Regions from separate parts of the Priestia sp. RMT2NF4 genome, predicted to be linked through region 2. Evidence: riboswitches for the same ligand, from Rfam matches in the RefSeq annotation. Region 2 holds a riboswitch; the other holds the start of a gene.
The links. A riboswitch is a leader RNA that binds a small molecule or an ion and turns the genes downstream of it on or off. The one in region 2 is predicted to bind thiamine pyrophosphate.
Positions count from the first base shown of each region.

Region 1: another riboswitch for thiamine pyrophosphate. It lies ahead of tenA (thiaminase II); the one in region 2 lies ahead of ACMX9J_RS15010 (acetylornithine deacetylase).

Region 1 is NZ_JBLQZO010000001.1:314,765-323,264, forward strand. Features, by position in the region: gene ACMX9J_RS01550 (phytoene desaturase family protein) at 1-21, shown strand, start outside; gene ACMX9J_RS01555 (helix-turn-helix domain-containing protein) at 96-1,328, opposite strand; gene ACMX9J_RS01560 (SDR family NAD(P)-dependent oxidoreductase) at 1,637-2,416, shown strand; gene ACMX9J_RS01565 (ArsR/SmtB family transcription factor) at 2,429-2,731, shown strand; gene ACMX9J_RS01570 (aldehyde dehydrogenase) at 2,745-4,145, shown strand; gene tenA (thiaminase II) at 4,173-4,862, opposite strand; TPP riboswitch at 4,958-5,056, opposite strand; gene ACMX9J_RS01580 (TspO/MBR family protein) at 5,283-6,029, shown strand; gene ACMX9J_RS01585 (hypothetical protein) at 6,331-6,513, shown strand; gene ACMX9J_RS01590 (sodium-dependent transporter) at 6,690-8,024, shown strand; gene ACMX9J_RS01595 (cell wall hydrolase) at 8,054-8,500, opposite strand, start outside.
Region 2 is NZ_JBLQZO010000003.1:289,717-298,216, reverse strand. Features, by position in the region: gene tenA (thiaminase II) at 1-292, opposite strand, end outside; gene ACMX9J_RS15010 (acetylornithine deacetylase) at 298-1,575, opposite strand; TPP riboswitch at 1,690-1,792, opposite strand; gene ACMX9J_RS15005 (MFS transporter) at 1,972-3,270, opposite strand; gene ACMX9J_RS15000 (dihydrodipicolinate synthase family protein) at 3,381-4,280, opposite strand; gene ACMX9J_RS14995 (LacI family DNA-binding transcriptional regulator) at 4,429-5,289, opposite strand; partial or broken gene ACMX9J_RS14990 (LacI family DNA-binding transcriptional regulator) at 5,302-5,424, opposite strand; gene ACMX9J_RS14985 (MupG family TIM beta-alpha barrel fold protein) at 5,570-6,580, opposite strand; gene ACMX9J_RS14980 (PTS transporter subunit EIIC) at 6,577-7,938, opposite strand; gene ACMX9J_RS14975 (MurR/RpiR family transcriptional regulator) at 8,028-8,500, opposite strand, start outside.

The DNA of each region.
Region 1 (8,500 bases), on a different contig from region 2:
CATCAGCATAGGTTACCTTAACGTTTCGTATAGACAAACTACTAGTGCTTATACCATCAAAAAACACCGGCCCTATTATCATAGGGCCGGTGTTTTCAGGAGAGAAACAGCTTCCACCACTTCCGTTTTCGCTTCATATCAGCAGCGGCGGTTTGTCTGAAGGTTTGGACAAAATCACTAAACATTTCTTCGCGTTCAGCTACGCTTTGACGATGAAGCTTACGCTCTTTCTCCATTTCTTTCAAATAATAGACTCGTTCTTCATTCATCGAATCAATTAAATCACGAAGCTCTTCTGTCGTATTAGTTGAAGAATTATTTAATTTTTCAACCATAAATTTTACTTGATTCATTGCAACGGTAGAATTGCTTGAGAATCGGTCTAATAAATACTGCATTTCTTTAGAGGATTCATCCGCATTCTCCATGACATCTTTCATGAACAGGCGCATATCCTCTGTTTTTTCTTCCGCAATTGTTGAATAATCTTCAATCAAAGAAGTGACTTCATCAAACGATTTTTCGTTAGAACGGATAATTTTTTTAGACATATTTTCTACATCTCTTGCGCTGCGTTCTGAAGACTCAGAGATATATGCCCCGACCGACTCCACCATTTCTACAGTTTGAGTAGCACTTTTTTCAAGCTCTTTTTTTACTTCTCCGACAATTTCTTCCCGAACTTCATTTCGCATTCCTTCTCGCATTTCTTTTAACAAATCAGCTTTAAACGTATCAAGTACTTCAAACACATCTTCATAGCGGCGAACAGCTTCTACTAGTTCCCCTTGAAGCAGCTCTTTTTCATTCACGACAAGGTCGTTTGGTTTTGGTTCTTCAATAGAAGCAGAAATAGCCTGCTTTTCTTCTTCAGTAGCTAATCGTGCTTCAGGTATAGGAGGGGTCTTCTCTTGCTTATTCTCTGAAATGCTTTCCTGCTTTTCAGCAGCTTTTTTCTTTTCTTGCTTCATTTGTTTATTGGAGTGTTCTTGAAAATCAATGACGTTTTCTTTTTTAGCAGTTTTCAACTTTGCTGGTTCTTCTTCTTTTGAAACCGCTGCCTCTGATTCCATCACTAAATGCTCCTGCTCTTCTTGTTCCTTTATTAGCAGCTGAACATATTCTTTGACTTCATCTAACGTACATTGTTCATCAAACAGCTGTTTAATATCATTAAATAATTCAATTTGTTCCTCTGTATAGACACGGGCCCCATCTACTCGTTCAATTGTTAAATAGCTGCCCAATAATTTTTCCCATTGTTTTAACGTTTTCTTTTCTACCTCTAATTGATCACTTACTTTTTTAATTGTATACGTCTCCATCATTTTTCATTTCCTCCCTTATCTATTTTCATCCAACTATGTAATGGATTATTTGTTGTATGTTGTATTCACCATATCTTCACTTGTTTTCCTGCTAGGTGACAAAGGTTGTCAAAACTAGACGACATTAGCCTTCTATGTAAAGAAAACGCATATTTTGTAAAAAAATGTACAGAAATGCGCAAATGGCAAAAATGGAAAACATAAAAGAAAAGGAGAGTATAGAAAACAGTTGACGGGAAAAAATGAATCCTATAAGATAAGTTTAAATGTTTAAGTTCTTGAACATATAAACATAAGGAGTGAACACTATGTCACAGCATTATGCGCTCATCACCGGTGCGTCCGGAGGAATAGGTAAAGAGTTAGCTTATCAATTCGCAAAGGATGGCCATTCTTTAATTTTAGTTGCCAGAAGTGCTGATAAACTAACAGCGATTAGAGAGAATTTAAAATCTACTTATAATATTGACGTAATAACGGTTGTAAAGGATTTATCAAGAGAAGAAGAGATACAGTCACTGTATGAAGAACTTAAAAATAAAGAAATGCACGTTGATTATTTAGTGAACAATGCAGGTTTTGGACTATACGGTAAATTTATTGAAACAGCTTTAGATGAAGAGTTAAACATGATTGACTTAAATATCCGAGCATTAACTCATTTAACAAAATTATTTTTACCCGATATGGTCAAAAGAAATCACGGGAAAATTTTAAACATTGCGTCCGTTGCTGCATTTATGCCGGGTCCGCTTATGACAGTGTATTACGCAACGAAAGCGTACGTATTATCTTTCACAGAGGCCCTTGAAAATGAATTAAGAGGTACCAATGTAACGGTAAGTGCTCTATGCCCGGGTCCAACTAAAACGGGTTTTAGCGACCGGGCTCAGCTGAGCAATTCCAAGCTTTTTCAAAGCGGTGCAATGGATGTAGAAGCAGTTGCTAAAGCGGGCTATAAAAAATTTATGAAAGGGCAGACGGTTATCGTACCAGGAGTACAGTTTCGTCTCGCCACCTTCATCCCGCGCTTTGTACCAAGAAAGTGGCTTTCATCCGTTGTCCGCAGAACACAAGAAATTAAATAAAGGAGAATATTTATGAGTGAAAAAGCAGTGGAGTTATTTCGTGCCAGCATTCCTATTTTTCAGGCTCTAAGTGATTCAGCAAGACAAGATATTATTTTGCTGCTCGCGGAAAAAGAGCCTTTAACCGTTAATGAAATTGCAAACGAGTCTACTTTATCACGACCGGCAATTTCTCATCATTTAAAAATTTTACGTGATCAAAAGCTTGTGCAAATTGAGCAAAAAGGAACGCAGAGATATTATTCATTGGCTTTAAACGAGGCAGTTGAGCTATTAAAAAGCTTGCTTGCTACAGTTGAAGCTGAATGTTTATAGGGAGATGAAAGAGATGAACCACGAGCAATTCTATATCACAGATGAAACGGTCATTGAACATATTGTCTCTACACAAAAGCAGTATTTCTATGCACAAAAGACAAAGAGCATCAGCAGCCGCATTCAAGCGCTGAATAAGCTCAGAGACGCAGTCAAACAAAACGAGCAGAGAATTATGGATGCTTTAAAACAAGACTTGAATAAATCTGAAGTAGAGGCGTACACGTCGGAAATTGGGATTTTACTAGAGGAAATTCGGTTTACGCTTAAGCATTTAGCAAAATGGATGAAGCCTAAAAAAGTAAAAACCGCTTTAACACACGTGGGCTCTAAAGGGAAAATTGTTCCTGAACCGTATGGAGTCGCGTTAATTATTGCTCCGTGGAACTATCCGTTTCAATTAGCGCTGTCTCCTTTAGTAGGAGCGATTGCCGCTGGAAACACGGCGATTATAAAGCCTTCTGAATTAACGCCTAGCGTATCTCGGGTTATACAAGAATTACTAGCTGAGGCTTTTGATCCCGCATTTGTGACCGTGATTGAAGGCGCTGTAGACACGACGAGCCTGCTTTTAAAACAGCCCCTCGATTATATTTTCTTTACGGGAAGTGTAAATGTAGGGAAAATTATTATGCAAGAAGCAGGGAAGCAGCTTATTCCCGTCACGCTGGAGCTAGGAGGAAAAAGTCCGTGCATTGTACATGAAGATGCAAACCTAGATCTTGCAGCGAAGCGAATTATGTTTGGCAAAGGAATGAATGCAGGCCAAACGTGCGTTGCTCCCGATTATTTGCTCGTGCATAAAAAGGTAAAAGCGAAGCTAGTGGAGAAACTTCGCGAAGCGATTTATCAATTTTACGGTAGTAATCCGCTTGAAAGTGAGCGCTACGGCCGTATTGTCAGTGAGCGCCATTTTATTCGGCTAGTTGAGTTTTTAAAAGACGGAAACGCTATAGTTGGAGGCGGGTATAATAAAAGTACGCTCACAATAGAACCTACGGTGTTAAGTGAAGTAAGCTGGACATCAGACGTTATGCAAGAAGAAATTTTTGGGCCTATTCTTCCTATGATTGAATACGAAACGCTAGACGAAGTTATTCATAAAGTTCAAGAAAAAGCTAAGCCGTTAGCTCTTTACTTGTTTACGGAAAGTGCAAATGTACAAAATGTCATAACGGAGCGTCTTTCATTTGGAGGAGGCTGTATAAATGATACGCTTATGCATATCGCTACGCCATATTTACCCTTTGGCGGAGTTGGAGAAAGCGGTACGGGCCAATATCATGGAAAAGACAGCTTTCAGACATTTTCTCATTTTAAAAGCATGCTGTCTCAAACAACCAAGTTTGATTTGTCATTCCGCTATCCTTCAGAGAAACAAAACTTGAAAATGATTAAAAAATTATTGAAATAAAAAGCCTCCTGATAGGAGGCTTTTTCGTTATTTTGAAAGTGAAAGCTGAGAAAGCGGCCATTTTTCTTGTGTATACGCCATTTCCCAAAATAAATACTCCAGCTCACAGCTTTTGATAAAGTGATCTTTCATACGATTACGTTCTTCTTCAGTCGCTTGTTCGGCGAGTTCATCAAGCTTGTTACAAAACCATTGTGTTGTGCCATTCATTTCTTCATTATTATAAAACTGAATCCATTCATAAAAAGGATGAGAAGGAGATGGATTTACTTGTTCCGTAATGCGCTGGCCAATTTCAACGTACGTCCACGGACATGGAAGAAGCACGGCAATGATTTCCGCTAAGCTGCCTGTATGCGCAACGCTTGTCATATGGTTAATGTAGTGGCTGGCCGTTGGTGAAAGAGCCTCAGTGTGGAGGTCTTCATAGCGTACGCCTGCTACGTCACAAAAATTATTATGAGGGTGTACTTCACTATGTAATACCGTAGAAATGCCGGCATTAAAGGCTTCCATTTCGGTACGCGTGCGGCATTTTGTTAAAGCAGCGCCGTAAATGCGGACAAATGCTGTTAAGTATTCGTAGTCTTGAGAAACGTAGTGAATAAGCGCCTCTTTTGGCACGTCTCCTTCAGCAATTCCTTTAATAAAAGGGTGGTTAAAAATGGCTTCGTAAATATAGTTTGCTTCTTGTCTTAATTGAGATGAAAATGACATCAAAATCCTCCTTTAATATGAGGAAGTCACAAACAAGCACATAAAGGAAATAAAAAACACTCCGTTTATAAACGGAGTGGCAAAGGACAGTACAAAACTGAACATTGCCACTTTCCTACGCTGGTATGAGCCAGATCAGGTTCAAAGGGATCAAGAAAACTTGTCTCAGCCGGTCGGCACCCCTAGTGGACTTCCTATTAGTCTATGTTTAACTTACCATATATTCTGAAAAATAGAAAGCGTTATGGAAAATTGTTCCCTAACGGTTTTTATCTCTTAAAGAGGTAGCTTCTTGAAGCTATTTTTAATCATTTTTGTTTAAAAATGCATATTTTTAGGGAAGAAGAGGTATTAATGAAGGGAAGAGCCGTTTTCGTCTCCGAAACATTCCCATATAAATAGAAGAAAGGAGAGAACAAAATGGCAAAATTTCGTTTGTATGCTGTATTAAATACAGTAGGCTTGGCTATTACACTTCTTGTGAATTATTTAGCAAATGCGATTCCAATAGGAGGCAAAACAACGGCAGAGGCTTCTGCGCAAGTTCCTACGTTGTTTACACCAGCCGGTTATGCCTTTGCTATCTGGGGCGTTATTTATTTGTTATTAACCATTTGGGTTATACGCCAATTTTTTGCAAGAGAAGATCAAAAGGAAATATATGCACGTATCGGCATTTGGTTTTTTCTAAACTGTTTGTTAAATAGTGCGTGGATCTTTATTTTCCAAAACGATTACTATAAGTTATCCCTTTTAGTTATGCTCTTTATTTTAGGCACATTAATGATTGTATATTCCATTATTCAGCATTCTCGGATGACGACATGGTTTATGCGTCTGCCGATTTCGCTTTATCTTGGATGGATTTCTGTTGCGACTATTGTTAATGTATTTGTCGTATTTCAAGCAAATGGAATACAGCACTTGCTTGGCCTAAATGAATTAGCATGGACGATTATTATGCTGCTGGTAGGGGCTGCGCTGGGCATTATGTTTACATTAAAAAACCGAGACGCTGTTTATCCGCTTGTTTTTATTTGGGCTTATATTGCCATTGCGGTGAAACAAAGTGGAAATCAGCCAATTGTCATTACTGTTATCATCTCGATTGTTTTATTAGCAATTGCTATTATTGTGGGACTGATTAAACGCTATAGACGTTTTTAAAAAGAAGCTCTAGCTTTTGTAAGCTAGAGCTTTTTATGATGCTCTTTTGATTGTAAAAAAGCAGCTGTAAAAGCAATTAAGCTAATTAAAATACCAAAAGGAACAACAATTGGTACGAATGATAAAATAAATGTCATAAGCGTAACCTCCATGTTGCATCGGTGCATAATGAAAAATTCAACTTTTTAAATTGAAGTTCCGCTATTATAGTATGCTAGGCTTTATGTTTGGAGCCTATATGTTTAGAAATAAACGAAAAAGGCAACATACGTTACATATAGTTTATATAGGAGGAGTTAAAATGGAAACATATTTAGTGGCTTACACAGATAAAGACGATATGGAATATAAACAAGTGACGTGCGAGAGTTATGAAGATGCAGAGCGTACGGTTCTTCGTTTAGAGAGAGAAGGGCATATGCATATTGAAGAAATATCAAATCAAGAAGCCTACCGTGGAGACGAATCATCGTACAGAGAATAATTTTTGAATAGAAACATCAAACTCAAAATGAAGAGGCAGCTGCTTCTTCATTTTTTCTATTCTATATAGATATCGTTTTATAGAAAAAAGTAAAACGGGAATGATTTTCTTCTGCATTTATGGTACAGTACTAATCAGGTGAGTTTTGAGTTTAGAAGAGGAGAGAGTAACATTATATGAGTAAAGGAAATCAGTGGTCTTCACGCCTCGGTTTTATTTTAGCATCTGCTGGGGCAGCAATTGGTCTAGGAGCGATATGGAAATTTCCATACGTAACCGGAACCAGTGGCGGTGGAGCATTTTTTGCGTTGTTTATTTTATTTACAATTTTTATTGGATTGCCGCTTCTGTTGGCAGAATTTATCATTGGAAGACATACGGGAAAAGAAGCGATTAGTGCTTATAAAGCAATTGCTCCAAAGTCCGCTTGGGTATGGATTGGCAGGCTGGGAGTACTCAGCTGTGTCGTTTTGCTTTCCTTTTACAGCGTCGTTGGCGGCTGGGTGATTTTATATACGATTATGAGCGTAACCGGTATGCTAAGCGGAAAAGAGTACGGTCCGTTGTTCAATGCCGTCATTAGCCAACCTTATGTGGTATTAGGTGCACAGGCGCTGTTTTTATTAATTACAGTGTTTGTTATTTCAAAAGGCGTACAAAAAGGCATAGAGCGTGCTAATAAATACATGATGCCGCTGTTATTTATCTGTTTTATTATCATTGTGGTTCGCTCTTTAACATTAGACGGAGCTATGGACGGAGTAAAGTTCTTTTTAAAACCGGATTTTTCAGCCATTACAGGGTCATCTGTTCTCTATGCGCTCGGTCAGTCGTTTTTCTCGCTTTGCGTAGGATTATCCTGCATGGTGACATATAGCTCTTATTTAGGGAAAAAAGTAAGCTTGACGCGTTCAGCTGGCACCATTGCTATTTTGAACTTGTTTGTTTCGCTGCTTGCAGGCTTGGCTATTTTTCCAGCTGTTTTTTCATTCGGATTAAAGCCAACCGAAGGACCTGGACTTTTGTTTGTGGTCTTGCCAACAGTATTTGAGAAAATGCCGTTTGGCACCGTCTTTTTAGCACTGTTTTTAATTTTATTTCTATTTGCTACGCTTACGTCTGCTTTTTCACTGCTGGAAATTATCGTAGCTGCTTTAACTAAAGACGATCAGACAAAACGAACTCGCTACGCTTCTTTATCAGGGCTTCTTGTGTTTGTAGTAGGTATCCCATCAGCGCTTTCGTTTGGTGTACTAAAACATGTCTCACTTTTTGGCAGAAGTATATTTGACGTAGCTGACTTTTTTGTGAGCAATTTAATGCTGCCTCTTGGAAGTTTAGCCATTGCGATTTTTGTGACATTTAAAATGAAAAAAGAAGCCGTGTATGAAGAGTTTATTTCAGGAAGTACAAAAGGCGCTAAATTATTCAACGCATGGTTCTTTCTAGTTAAATACGTATTACCTATTATTATTATAGCTGTTCTGTTAAGCTTACTTGTTGCATATTAAAAAAAGCACTCATCTGAGTGCTTTTTTGTTTATTTTGCAAAAACGTGATTTCCGATTGTAATCGTAACCTGTTTTTGACGAAGCCATTGGTCGCTTGTTTTATCTGGGTTAAAGAAGAATAACGAACCTTTTCCTTGACCTCTAAACGCTAGTGCTTCATTTACAGCTTTTTTTGCTTCAGCATCCGCTGCTTTATTAATTTCACCGTTTTGTACAGGTGTAAACTGTGTACCTTGATAGATGACATCATGAATAGAGTTTGGGAAAGAATCGCTATCCACGCGGTTTAAAACGACTGTTGCTACAGCCACTTTGCCAGCGTAAGGTTCACCTTTTGCTTCAGCTTGTACAAGGCGAGCTAACAATTCTTTATCGCTTTCGCTAATAGAGTTAGGGATTGTTAATGTTTCATTTGCATTAATAGAGTCGGTAGATTTGTGATTCGCTTCTTTTAACTGTTTAACCGTAACGCCGTA
Region 2 (8,500 bases):
TTTCGCTGATTTCAAATTTCTTGGCATACTCACGGTGCAGACTCATTTCTTCGTTTAATGTAGAATCTAAAAGGGCTGCAAATTTCCCCATCGTTTGAAGATCGGTAGCTTTCATGGCTCCAATCGCAAATAATTTGGCATAATCAATTAGGTAAAGGTAATCTTGAATCATGTAGAAGCGAAACTTCTCCTTTTCAAGCGTTCCATCTCCCATCCCCTGTACGAAGGGATGATTATGATTTTGACGCCAAATAGGCTGCAGCTTTTCGTATAATCGTTCACTAAATTTCATGATGATCACTCCTTATGCGTATGCAGCCACGTATAAATGAACTGCACTATCACTTTTGTATATTGAACAAGCTGATTAATATCTAATTGTTCGTTCACAGCATGTGCATTTGCTAAATTTCCCGGACCGTAAATAGCGGCGGGAATTCCCGCATCAGCTAGCCATCCCCCGTCTGTTACGCTAGTTGACACATCAATTGGAGGCTTTTTCCCTTCCATTTGTTCATGAGTATTTGCAAGCAGCTGCACTCCTGCATGATTTTCATCAATTTCTAATGACGGAAAGATTTCTCCTCTGTCTTCAATCATTGATGTGCCTCCCCATTCAAAGGTTGGCAGATTATCTTTTAACCATGGATCTGCTTTTGCAATAGCTATAATATATTTTTCCACTTCTTTTGATACTTGGTCGTACGATTCATTAGGATAATAGTGAACGGTGATCCACAGCCTGCATTCATCTGCAATAAAAGCAGCATGTCTTCCGCCTTCGATTACTGCTGGATTAATCGTATTTGTCCCTGGCAAAAATCCTGGATAGCTCTTTGTAACAGCCCAGTGACGCTCCAATTCTTGTAGCCCTCCGATCACTTTTGCCATCTTTTCAATAGCGCTTGCGGCTAACAGCCCTCCTCCAGCATGAATCATACTTCGGCGTGTACCGTCATGATAGGTTTTACTGCTTTTTATCGTAATCCATCCCGTGATCACTCCGCCTTGACCTTGAATATGTAAATCACTTGTATCGACTACAAGCGCAAAATCAGCTGTATACCCTTTCTGACAGCATTGCAGCGTACCTGCCTCTCCTACTTCTTCTCCTACAACGGATTCAAAAATCAAGTCTCCTGGCAGCTCGATTCCTGCTTCTGTTAAAAGCTGCACAGCAAATAATGCTCCCGCCAAACCGCCTTTCATATCAGCAACTCCGCGTCCAATTATCATATTGTCTTTCACAACAGCTTCAAACGGATTGGTTTCCCAATTTTCATTTTCTTGTACCTCAGCAACATCCATATGGCCGTTAATAATCAAGCTTTGATAGTCAGCCGATTTTTGTCCTTTTAACGTTCCCACTACGATAGGGTCGTTAGAATATAAGTCCCACATATCAATGGAAAAACCGCAGTTTTTAAGAAAATCCGCTACGTACAGCTGCGCTTCATGAGAATTTCGTGCAGGAGGCGCTGGCGTTTTATACGAAACAAGCGTTGTTAATAACTGGATTAACTCTCCTTTGCGCTCCTCTACCTGTTTGACAAGCAAATCAATTGTTTCTTTCATGTATGACACCTTCCTTTACGCATAAAAAAACACTTCTTTCGCAGGAAAGAAGTGTTTTTGTTTATGTACACAAAATTATTATAACGAGTTCGTAAGGAAATCCCATACAAAACATCCATTACAATACCTCTTTCCTACGCTAGTATTACCTAGTTCAGGTTATAAGGGTTAAGACTTATCGTCTCTCTCAGCTTCGAAAGCACCCCTAGTGGTGTTGTATCTCTATGAAATTAATCTATTATCATATGTTTACCTGTAATAGTTTTATCATAGTAAAGCGTTTTATTCAATAGAAAGGTTCATGATATGGTAATGAAAATAGTTTCCTTTTTAGTAGTAAAAGAAAAAGCACACACCTTTTTCATGCAGTGTGTGCTCTTTGTTTTTGTGACATTACTAGTTAGCTATTGGCTTCTTTAAAAATACGCCATAACTAATAGCACCAATTAAAAGCAGTCCTGCTCCTAACAGGAAAACCGCCGTAAAAGTTCCCGTTGCATCTAATATAAACCCTGTTACGATAGGAGCCATTGCCGCTCCTAGAAATCCACCGAAGTTCTGAATAGCGCCGAGTGAAGCAACTTGTTCCTTTGGTGCAATATCCGCCGCTAGAGTCCAAATGACGCCTGATGGCAGCTGTGACGCGAAGTAGCCAATCGACAATAAGACAATACTTAAGGCTGCATTATCAATAAAAGGAACGGGTGCTACCGATGCTGCGGCTAAGATTGCCCCGCCTACAATTGGTATTTTTCTTGCCGTTACTGCATTAATTCCTTTTCGAATAAATCTATCTGAAATTACACCACCAAGCAACACTCCTATGATTCCTGCTAGAAACGGAATAGCAGCAATCCAGCCCGTTTGTTTTAGGCTAAAACCGCGCTCTGTTTCTAAGTAGCTAGGAAGCCAAGTTAAATAAACCCATATCGTAAACATAATTCCGAAATTCCCGATAATCATAAACCATGTGCTTTTATATTTAAACAGCTGTGACCATTTTGCTTGTGAGGTATGACTGATTTTTATTTCTTCTTTAGGGACAGCTTTCACTTTATTGGCAACATAATCCGGATCTCGGTATATCTTTAGCCAAACAAACATCACAATAAAGCCTGCTGCTCCTATAACAACAAACATTCCTCTCCAACTCATTGTTAAAAGCAGTACCGTTAGAAGTGGCGGAGCAATCGCATTAGCAATTTGAGACCCTGTATTAATAATCGAAGTAGGAAGGCCGCGCTCTTCTTTTTTAAACCATCTTTCCGTCACTTTAATTCCTGAAGTAAAAAAAGGAGACTCCGATACACCAAGAAGCATTCTCATGGCATAAAGAGCAGAATACGTGTTAGTAAATGCACTTGCTACCGTTGCCACAGACCATAGGCCTGATGCCCATGCAAACATTTTTTTCGGCCCGTATTTGTCAACCAGCCAGCCTGCTGGTAGATTTGCTAAGGCATATGGCCAGAGAAAAGCTGAAAGCAAAAGACCCATTTGTGTAGAAGACAGCCCAAACTCTTTGGCAATCGTGGTATTAGCGATGCTTAAATTAGAGCGGTCTAAATAGTTAACAACTGCTCCAATTAGCAATACAATAATAAGCCACCAGCGTATATTCGTCTTTTTTACATCTTGCTTTACAGGACCTAAATCTTTGTTAACGCTTTCATTTAATTTAGATGTAACCGCCATAGAATATCCCTCCATAACCTTAATCGTTATAGTGAATGAGCTGTTTGCTTATTATCAAACAGCCCTGTTCACTAGAAATGCATGAGTTTATTCAGAACATGAACCAATTATTAAACACTGCTCTTTGGACGAATGCTATTTAGTTTATCATCTAATTCTTTGACTTCTTCTTCTGTTAAATCTATTTGAGGAGATCTCATGCCACCAACATCAATGCCTCTCAATTTTAATGCTTCTTTAAAATAAGACATGTTGCTTCCGTTTAAAAGAGCTTCACAATATTGAATAGCAACTTTTTGCATCTTTCTCGCTTTTTCTAAATCATTCGCTTTAAAGGCATTATAAGTCTCTACAAAAGGCTCGGGATAAACGCCCGATACACCGGAGACAACTCCTTCACATCCCATAGACAGAGCTGCTAAAAATAAACGATCGGTTCCGGGAAGAACAGAAAAGTTTCCATCGTTAATATTTAAATAATCATTTACGCGTAAATAGTCAGGGTAGCTATATTTAATACCAATTACATTCTTGCATGAATCTGCCACTTTTTGAGCTACCTCTGCCGTTAAATCATTGCTTGAACACTGAGGAATATTATATAAATATACGGGAAAATCATTCGGGACACTGTTTGCTACTTTTATAAAATACGTTTCTAGTTCGTTATCGTTTGCTCCAAAGAACATAGGCGTAACTACTCCGATACCGTCGGCGCCAATTTCATAGGCATGTTTTGCAAGCTCAATTGTATCTTCTTCATTCATAGCTCCTACATGTATGAATACGGTTACACGATTAGCCGCTTGTTTCACTACTGTTTCTGCAACTTGCTTTCTTTCTTTGACAGATAGACGAAGCATCTCGCCCGTTGTACCAAGCGGATACAAGCAGTGCACTCCTTTTGAAATTAAAAACTCTGTTAAATTTACTACTTTCTCTAAATCTACTTCACCCGTTTTAGTAAACGGTGTAACCATTGCTGTTGTAACTCCGTATAAATGTTTCATTTCCTTCTCCCCTTTGTTAGTAGTGAATTACTCTATATTTAGTAAAACGTTTTAGTACAACGTTTTACTAATAAAAAATAAAAAGCTTGCTCTTATATTTTTGTAAATCGGTCTCTTTTTAAAGAGACCTCATGAATGGCATTGCTTTTTATTTGATTCTCGTTGTATTACGATGAATAATTTCCAAATCAAATATCTGTTGGTCCACATCCCCATATGGATCAGAAATTGTTTTAACTAAAAGCTCTCCTGCACAATAGGCCATTTTTTCTACCGGCAAATTGACAGTCGAAAGTTTTGGGTTAGTAAATTTAGAGAACTCTTGGTTATCAAATCCCATCACTTCACAATCAGCTGGCACAGAGATGCCGTAGTCATTAAGAGCAGAAAGAGCTCCTAATGCAACATGATCACTCAAACAAATCACAGCGGTTGGAACTTTTCCTTGTTCAATAAGCTGTTTGATGCTGTCATACCCACCTTGTTCTGTATATGAACAGTAATGGTGACAATACGTAACATCAGTCTGTTCAATTCTATCTGTTACGCCTTTTACTCCTGCTTCTAAAGCCTGTGAAGACACGTCTGGAACTAAAATACTGATATGTTGATGATTATTACGAATAAAATGATCTGCTACCGCTTGGCCCGCTTCATAATTTTTGGATTGTATAACAGAGTATATAGATGATACACGATTAAATAAAACAATCGGAACACCAGGTTTAGATCGGTGAATATAAGCCTCATCAGCTGCCGTTGTATTCGCAATAATCGCTCCGTTAAAATATGAAGATGTTTGAAGACCTTTTACAGAGGAAATACCTTCTTCATTTTGAAACGTTTCGACTAATAATTTAATAGTAGGGCCGCTTTTTAATGAAGCTATGTAGTTTTGAATACCTGTAAGAATGCGTCCCACTAACGATACGCGCGTATCAATTGGCCAAATAAGAGCAATTGTTAGCTGCGCTGATTTGTCTTGTCCCCGCAAGTTACGCGCAGACATATTGGGGATATAGCCTAATTTTTTTGAAGCTGCAATTACACGCAGTTTAGTAGCTTCAGAAATTCTGCTTGCTCCCGGTTTGTTGTTTAAAATGAGGGAGGCAGTCGTAATTGAAACATCTGCTGCTTTTGCAATATCTTTAATTGTAACCAGATGACCATCTCCATTTTTAGTTTAACGTTTTACTAAACTCAGTATAACGCTTTCATTTTAGTTTGACAATTCTTTTTTCTTCCGCTTAAATAAAAAAATGGATTCGATGATGAATCCATTTTTCCTTTTAGACATTGATAAGCTTAAGCTTTTGTCCCGGTCTCACTAATGAAAGCAGCTCGTGATCTTCTTCTATTACATACCCAATCACATTCACATTAGCATTTGCAGACAAATTCCTTTTAGCTATTTGAACCTCTCCTCTGTAACGTCCGTAGCCATCATTGTCCATTGTAATTGCTCCGATTCTGCGTTCTACTGTATGAAATGGCAGCACTGGTTCTACAGATCGTGTATCAACCAAACGCAGAATGTCTCTTGATACATCCGGACGCACGCTGTACGTTCCCTGTATATGAGGTGAACGAATGCGTAGCGGAATAATGCGGTTTTCTTGATATTGAACTAAACGTTTTAATAGATTTGAACTGGCGTATGGATCTCCAATATAAACCTCCGTTACTCCGCATCCGTATAAATCTACTGCAGAGGTAAAAGGACATTTATTACGGTCTTTTTCTCTAGTAGGAAGTCCTTGATAAATAGGTCCTCTCTTTTCGCTTTCTCCAGGAATATAAGCACAAACTGGAATACGAAGTTCATTAAATAAATCTGTTTGCTGTTGAAAAAACGTTTCTTCAAGCCCTGTTTCAGGCCGCGGATAAAAATTATGCCAAGCAAGCAGCTGATGATGATGAAGGCCTGCAGATAATAGCGCTTCTATTTCTAGTTTTGACACTGTACTTGCATTAAGGGCAATATAAAACTCATCCGCAAGTAAAATCGTTTCTTCTACGCTAAAGCCATCGTCTAGTCTAATACCTGATACGCCAAGTGAAGATAGAGTCATAAGGCTTTCGATACCTAAATGAACCGGTGTATGCTTAGATACATCTGCATACACGCTTATTCCACAATCTCTAGCCACATGAAGCAATTCTTTTGCCCGTTCAGCCAAATCTCCTTTTTCCTCTGGAATGTGAAGTGAAGTGAATGCGCGTGTAACGCCGCATTCACTCGCTTCTACTAATCTTTGTTTGGCATCTCTATCGTTCAAATAAAACGAAATGCCAATCATTCAAACTCCCTCGCCATTTCATCGTTAAATCCAAAGAAATAGGTACAAATAAAGCCTGCTGCGTAAGCAATAACTAATCCAAGTAAATAAAGAAGAATTTGATGCGCATGAACTAAAAACGTAAGCGGCAAACCCGATACTCCCACTGCTACAGTTGCAATATGGAAGTGCGCCTGAAACGCTCCACCGATTCCAGCTCCAAGACAAGCGGTTAAAAATGGACGCCCTAAAGGAAGTGTGACTCCAAAAATAAGCGGCTCTCCGATTCCCAGCAGCCCTGAAGGAAGTGCGCCTCCAATTGCTCGCTTTAAGCGTTTTTTCTTTGTTTTGATATAAATAGCAAAAGCTGCACCAACCTGACCGGCTCCGCCCATTGCTAGTATAGGAAGAAGCGGATCATCTCCAATCGAATTAATAAGCTCTAAATGAACCGGAGTAAGACCTTGATGCAGTCCTGTAATAACGAGCGGCAAAAACGTTGCCCCTAAAACAAAGCCTGCTACAACTCCTCCAACCTCTAAAACTCCTAAAAGACCTTTTGTGATTCCATCTGAAATGAAGCCGCCGATTGGCATGAATACCACATACGTAATAATTCCTGTAATTAACACCGTAACGGTTGGTGTAATAATAATATCCAGTGACTGTGGGACAAATTTACGTACTCGTTTTTCTAACACGGCCATAAAGATTGCTGCAAGCAGCACTCCTATTAAGCCCCCACGCCCCGGCAAAAGTGCTTCACCAAAAAGTTTAATATCAGCTACGGCAGGATTAATGACTAAAATGCCCGCTAAGCCTCCTAGAGCTGGCGAACCACCAAATTCTTTTGCTGCATTAATACCTACTAAAATACCCAGATAGGCAAATAAACCGCTTCCGATAACAGTTAAAAGAATAGCAATCTGTGAATCTGCCGGAAGCCACTTCGCCTGCACAGCTGCTTTTGTCACTCCGGTAATAAGTCCAGATGCTACAAGAGCAGGTATCAACGGAATAAAAATACTTGCAATTCGGCGAAGCAACAGCTTAAACGGAGTTGCATTTTTTTCTTTCAGCTCCGATTTCCGCTGTGCTGCACGATCTTCTAAGTTAATACCGCCGGATTCATCAATTAACTTTCCAAATTCTTCTGTTACTTTGTTCACTTTGCCCGGCCCAATAATGATTTGCAGCGTTTCTTCTTCCACTAATCCGAGCACGCCTTCAAGTTTTCGTATATCTGCCTTTTTAACAATTGAATCATCTTTTATAGTCACACGCAGCCGCGTCATACAATGCGTATACGCTTCAATATTGGATGCTCCCCCAAGCATCTCCAAAACAGCCTTTGCTAATTGATGATTATCTAAAGACATGTTAATCCCCCTTTGTATTTTCCTCTTAGATGGATACGCCACTGAGGAAACAGACCACAAAATCCCCTTTTTGTAATCGTTTTCTTTTTTTATTTCTTATCTTTCAAAAACTGAATGGCATCTCTTGTTTTGTCAATATACTCAATCGTCTGGTCGTACTGCTGCGCTGCAATACTTAAAAATAAAACATCAATCACATAAAGCTGGGCTAAACGAGACGATGTTGCTGCGCTTCGAAACGGCGCTTCTTGAGAATAAGACGTATACAAACAAATATCTGCTAAAGACGAAACGGTAGACTGTCCGTACTTAGTTAAGCTAATCGTCTTTACTCCGCGATTTTTAGCTAAAGATAAGACGTTGCTTACTTCAGGAGTCTCTCCTGAAAAAGAAATACCCACAACTACATCGTCTTTACTTGCATTTGCGATGAGTGTAGCTGCTAAATGGCTATCCGCAAAAGCCGTCGCATTTTTATTAATTCGAAGAAATTTTTGCTGCGCATCTATAGCAATAATATGTGAAGCACCAATTCCGAAAAAATGAATGTTTTTTGCTCCAA